Linked DNA regions of Paraglaciecola sp. L3A3. The protein of the gene in region 1 interacts with the protein of each later gene in a pairwise test. Links are inferred from orthologs where the notes say so. Each region holds a gene or a part of one and is shown in the gene's direction. Other genes may lie near its edges.

Region 1 (3,190 bases):
TGATGCTCAGAAGATTCTTTCCTGTGTTCTACGATTACAACAAAATGTCGCTAGTCAATACGTCATTGATGTCTTACGTGGTAAACAATTAAAACGTATTTTTGAAAATCAGCATGAACAACTTTCTACCTTTGGTATAGGAAAACAACAATCAGATGAGTATTGGCATAACCTGATTAATCAATTAATTCATCGAGGCTTGTTACGAGTTGATATCACCCAAAATGCTGTATTGAAATTAACCGAAGAAGCACGGCCTATGTTGAAAAACACCCAGTCTTTGCAATTAGCGGTGCCAAGGTTGACTGTCAACTTAGGCAAAAAATCTAAATTCCAAGCGCAAGATTATGACCGAGCATTATTTGCCAAGCTTAAACATTTACGTAAAGTCATTGCAGAACAAGATGATGTACCACCTTTTGTGGTGTTTAGTGATGCAACTCTGGCTGATATGGCCAATAAATGCCCTGAGTCTTCGTCTGAATTTTTAGATATCCATGGCGTGGGTGCTACTAAGTTAGAGCGATATGGTGTGCGATTTATTGAAGCGATTAGTAAGCATATTAATAAATAATCTAAGATCTTAGTTCGTCTTTGTATGGGTTAGTAGTAGTATCTCTGACATAATCTTTATTGTTTAATAAATTGATATAATCCATGGCTGTAAAAGAAGTTTCTCGTAAAAATAAAGATCAAAATGTTGAAAAACTAAAGATCCCACCACATTCTATCGAAGCCGAGCAGTCTGTCTTGGGCAGCATGTTAATTGCTCCTGACTCTTGGGATAAAGTGGCAGAAATTGTAGTGGAAGATGATTTTTACAATCATTCCCATCAAGTTATTTATCGTTCTATTTTAGGTTTGTTATCGAAGAATGAACCCATTGATTTAATTACTGTTTCTGAACATTTAGAAAATTTAGATGAATTAGAAGCAGCCGGCGGTTTTGCTTATTTAGGTGAGCTGGCACGGAATACACCAAGCTCAGCTAACGTGACTGCATATGCGCAAATTATTAAAGAGCGCGCAGTGACTCGTGAGTTAATCGGTGTGGCTCACGAAATTGCGGATACAGGTTATAATCCAGAAGGCCGAAATAGTGGCGAAATTTTGGATATGGCCGAAAGTAAGGTCTTCGAAATTGCTGAAAAAAGAACCGGCAAAAACGAAGGCCCTAAAAATGTTGAATCGGTGCTAGGTAAAACCATAGATCGATTAGAAGAGCTGGTTAAAAGTAATAAAGACGTGACAGGTGTGTCTACTGGATACACTGACTTAGATAAAAAAACCAGTGGTTTACAACCTTCTGACTTAATTATTCTCGCAGCACGTCCATCTATGGGGAAAACGACATTCGCCATGAACCTGTGCGAGAACGCAATGTTGTTGGAAACTAAGCCTGTATTAGTATTTAGTCTAGAAATGCCTGCAGAACAAATCATGATGCGTATGCTGGCGTCTTTAAGTCGTGTCGATCAGACCAAAGTGCGTACCGCTCAATTGGACGATGAAGATTGGGCTAGAATGTCAAATACTATGGCTATGTTAAAAGATAAAGATAACCTGTTTATTGATGACTCTTCGGGCCTAACTCCGATGGAAGTCAGGACCCGGGCAAGAAAATTAGCCCGAGATAAAGGTGGTATAAGTTTAATCATGATCGATTATTTGCAACTTATGCAAGTGCCTGGTTTAAGTGATAACCGTACCTTAGAAATTGCCGAAATATCTCGTTCTTTGAAATCTCTAGCAAAAGAGCTAGAAGTGCCAGTTGTTGCTCTATCTCAGTTAAATCGTAGTCTAGAACAAAGAAGTGATAAAAGGCCGATAAACTCGGATTTACGGGAATCAGGTTCCATAGAGCAAGATGCGGATTTGATCATGTTCATTTATAGAGACGAAGTCTATAACGAACAAAGTACCGAAAAAGGGATTGCCGAAATTATCATTGGTAAACAACGTAATGGCCCGATAGGGACATCTAGATTAACCTTCCAAGGGCAGTTTTCGCGCTTCGATAATTATGCTGGCCCAGCCATAGAAGATGAGTATTAATAGCAATTAGTGATAATGATTTTTGCTAGCTGAACACTTATATTTATTGGTTTATATCATATTAAAGACAAAAAAAAGAGATGCTAAAAGCATCTCTTTTTTTGTGTTAAGACTAACTTACTTCTTAACTTTTACTCTTGTGCTTGCAGTTACTTTAGCCGTAATGCGACGGTTAATTTTATGTGCAGCAGCAGTATTAGACGTATCTAATAATTGAGTTTCACCGAAACCTTTAACAGTTAAGCGATTAGGATTAATGCCGTATTCTTTAACAAATAAGTCACTAACAGCTTTAGCTCGTTTTTCAGAAAGCATCATGTTGTAGCCTGCATCACCTGGTGCTGATGCATGTCCTTCAATCACTGTATCTGTTGATGGGAATCGTTTCATGAAGTCAGCAAATTCTTTAAGCTGAGGATCAAGAGGATATTGCACAACGGCACTGTTATTAGCGAATAATACTTTAATATTCACTGACACTTGTTCTTCAGTAAATATGCTACAGCCATTTGCATCAACTTTGTCTTCAGCTGGTGTGTTAGCACATTTATCTTTACCATCTACAACACCGTCGTTATCAGTATCTATTGATTGAGCAACGATTGCGCAACCTTTACTATCAACTTTAGTTCCGTATGGAGTATTGGCACAGCTATCCATGTTATTGCTAACGCCATCATTATCACTGTCTTTAGAAGCTGCTGGAGCCGAACTCGCGCCAAATGCATAAGCAAGACCTAACTTGTATCCCATATGGGTATTGTCAGTGTCTAAATTCTGATATGCCGCAATTTCAGTAATAATTTTAAAGTTTTCGTTTAGATCCCAGTGCTTACCTAAACCTAAATCTAGGTAGTAATCACTTTCTGCAATCTTGGTACGCTTCACACCACCGAAGACATAGAACAAGTCATCTTCTAGGAAATATAACGCATCTGCACCAAAGCGATTACTTGAATAGTCGCTAGGAGTGGCATCGATATCAAAGCTTGAAGCTTCAATTCGAGCAGCCCACTGTGGTTTAAATCTAAAACCAAATTCCACTCCTAAGCCTTTACCACTATCTAAGTAGAAAGGCGCGCCAGTTTCGGCATGATCAGTTTTGTAATATTCAACAAACCCACCAACCCACTTT
Region 2 (3,218 bases), 4.7 Mb from region 1 along the record:
AATTAATATTTAGGTCACAAGAGAACTCATGACCCAAATCTTTTTTATTAATTCTGCTTCTCTAGCTCGTCTAGCCTTTTTTCTAGGGCTGCTAACTTTTCTCGTGTGCGGATCAATATTTGGCTTTGAATATCGAACTCTTCTCTACTGACAAAGTCTAATCGGCTAAGTTGGGATTGTAATACCTGCTTAACTTTTGTTTCTGCACCTTCTGCGAAGTTTTTTACTTCTGGTGGAACTGAGTCGGTGATTTGTTTAGCTATCTCTTCCAGTTTTTTAGGGTTTAACATAGTGAATACTCAAGTTAATTATGTTGGATTAAAAGGCATAATTTCATACAATCGTCGGCCTTTAACTTTAGGCTGTCAAATTTACCATGAAACTTAACCCAGGTCAGAACGAAGCTGTAAATTTTATTTCTGGTCCTTGTCTAGTGTTAGCAGGCGCCGGTAGTGGTAAAACCCGTGTAATTACCAATAAAATTGCTCACTTAGTGCGTCAGTGTGACATGCCTGCCCGTTATATTGCGGCTGTGACATTCACCAATAAAGCCGCTCGTGAAATGAAGGAACGGGTTGGACAAACCTTAGGTAAAAAAGAGGCTAGAGGCCTCAAAGTGTCTACTTTCCATACCTTAGGTTTAAATATTATTAAGTCGGAGGTAAAGGCGTTAGGTATTAAGCCTGGTTTTTCTTTGTTTGATGATAAAGACAGTATGGCTTTGTTGAAAGATTTAACAGAAGTTGAGTTTGACGGCGATAAAGAATTACTTGCTGCATTACAAAGCCAAATATCTAATTGGAAAAACGATCTCATTTTGCCTGAGCATTTAACAGGACAAACCTTATCTGCATCTGATGGTGAATTTGCTGAATTTTACCAGCGATATCATAATCACTTACGAGCTTATAATGCTTTAGACTTTGATGATTTAATTTGTTTGCCCACTTTATTATTAAAGTCCAACGAGACAGTTAGATTAAAATGGCAAACTAAAATTCGTTACTTGCTGGTGGATGAATATCAAGATACCAATACCAGTCAATATGAATTGGTTCGATTATTAGTCGGAGAGCGTGCTCGTTTTACTGTGGTGGGAGATGACGATCAATCTATCTATTCTTGGCGAGGCGCTAGGCCGCAAAACTTAGTTCTACTGCAAACAGACTTTCCACGGTTAAAGGTCATTAAACTTGAACAAAATTACCGTTCTTCTGAACGTATTTTGCATTGTGCTAACATCCTGATCCAAAATAATCCTCACGTATTTGAGAAAAAACTGTTTTCTGAGTTGGGATATGGCGACCCGTTGCAAGTCATAGTGGCTAAAAATGAAGAGCATGAAGCTGAACGTGTAGTCGCAGAATTAATGGCACACAAGTTTATGAATGCAACCAGCTTTAAAGATTATGCCATTTTGTATCGCGGAAATTTTCAGTCACGGGTTTTTGAAAAAGTACTGATGAGTAACCGAATCCCTTATAAGATAAGTGGCGGTATGTCATTTTTTGGTCGCTCCGAAGTCAAAGATATCATGGCCTATTTGCGCTTGTTAGTGAATCAAGACGACGATAATGCCTTGCTCAGGGTGATCAATACCCCTACCCGAGGCATTGGTCGGGTCAGTTTAGAAAAGTTGGGTAACTTGGCTAACAAGAATCAAACGTCTATGTTTGAAGCTGCGTTTGATCCCCGATTACAAGAAGTATTAACAGGCAAAGCTTTAGTTTCTGTTGAGCAATTTAGTCGTTGGATTGTCGAACTATCAGATCGAGCCGTAAGAGGTGATGGCATTGCCACTATTCGAGAAATGATCAAAGCTATGGGCTATGAAGAATGGTTGTACGAATCAAGTACTAGCCCTAAAGCCGCTGAAATGGCTATGGCTAATATCAGTACCTTATTTGGTTGGATTAGTGACATGTTAGAAGGCAGTGAGCTTGATCCACCTATGACACTGCAGGAAGTGGTTAATCGTTTAATTCTCCGTGACATGATGGAACGAGGTGAAGACGAAGACGATGCTGATCAAGTGCAACTGATGACCTTACATGCCTCAAAAGGCTTAGAATTTCCTTATGTGTTTATGGTCGGAATGGAAGAAGGCCTGTTACCCCATCAAAGTAGTATTGACGAAGACAATATAGACGAAGAACGACGTCTGGCCTATGTTGGGATTACTCGGGCACAAAAAACTTTATTTATGACATTGGTTAAAGAAAGACGTCAGTATGGTGAAGTGATCAACCCAGAGCCCAGCCGATTCTTATACGAATTACCTCAAGATGATTTAATTTGGGAACATAAAAAAGTGAAAGCTTCAGCAGAAGAACGTAAAAAGAAATCAGAAATTGGTATCGCTAATTTACGTAATATGATGAATAAAAGTTAATTATACCAATTCCATTAAATTCTCGCTGAGTGTAGATTTATTTATTGGGGTTGATATTAATCATTGTTTGATTAGGCGCTAATCGTATTGTTAGTGCCATCATTTATTTCTACTTTTTCTGCTTTTTGTAAAAATTTTCCTTGACCAAATTGACAGCCAGCTTTTGCGAGAAGGGTATATTGCGCTTCTGTAGTAATACCTTCGGCAATCAATTTAAACTTTAGATGGCTAGAAATAGATAATACCGATTGGATCAGCTTTAAGTTACGTTCTGAACGAGGCAAAGTTTTCACAAAGTGGTGGTCAACTTTGACGTAATCAAATGGATAAGAATATAAGTAACTTAATGACGCTAATCCGCTACCAAAATTATCCAAGACTAAAGTAATCCCCGCTCTTTTTAAGATTTTAATTGCTGGTAATAAAAACTGTGAACGACTGTTTAAGGTGTTTTCGTTAAATTCTAAGACTAATTTTTTCGGATCCGCACCAGAGTTGACACAGTATTCAACAAGTTGTTTAGCCAAAGATGTTTGGGTTAATTGATGGATTGATAAGTTAATGGCGACCAGTCTATTTTTGTCAGCAGCACTACCATTTTTCCACGCCACTAACATTTCACAGGCGTTAGATAAGATATATTTGTCCATTTCCACAGTTAAACCACACTGCTCTGCCACATGCCAATACTGCTCTCGTTTAATTTTCCCTAAACTTAGGTATTGCCAGCGAATGTAGCACTCTTCGTATAATACTTGTTTTGTGTTTAGATCGACCACAGGTTGTATGTAATGTTCAAAAGCTCTAGCTTGTAAAATTTTTCTGA

What was found.
Region 2: the proteins of dnaB (region 1) and rep interact in binary tests that used the Escherichia coli proteins (3 or more experiments, as listed by UniProt). The link is inferred for Paraglaciecola sp. L3A3 from one-to-one orthologs.

Annotation. Positions count from the first base shown.
Region 1 is NZ_CP047023.1:189,015-192,204, forward strand. The notes cover bases 1-2,856. They hold dnaB (replicative DNA helicase), read left to right. Parts: upstream 1-657; coding sequence 658-2,055; downstream 2,056-2,856. Other genes in these bases: recQ (DNA helicase RecQ), read left to right, coding at 1-574; GQR87_RS00795 (OmpA family protein), read right to left, coding at 2,173-2,856. Outside these bases: more of GQR87_RS00795, read right to left, coding at 2,857-3,190. UniProt on the Escherichia coli protein: The main replicative DNA helicase, it participates in initiation and elongation during chromosome replication. Travels ahead of the DNA replisome, separating dsDNA into templates for DNA synthesis.
Region 2 is NZ_CP047023.1:4,918,063-4,921,280, reverse strand. What follows is about bases 1-2,884. They hold rep (DNA helicase Rep), read left to right. Parts: upstream 1-376; coding sequence 377-2,392; downstream 2,393-2,884. Other genes in these bases: GQR87_RS20425 (EAL domain-containing protein), read right to left, coding at 2,464-2,884; GQR87_RS20435 (accessory factor UbiK family protein), read right to left, coding at 48-290; ubiA (4-hydroxybenzoate octaprenyltransferase), read left to right, coding at 1-6. Also shown: more of GQR87_RS20425, read right to left, coding at 2,885-3,218. UniProt on the Escherichia coli protein: Rep helicase is a single-stranded (ss)DNA-dependent ATPase involved in DNA replication; it can initiate unwinding at a nick in the DNA. It binds to ssDNA and acts in a progressive fashion along the DNA in the 3' to 5' direction.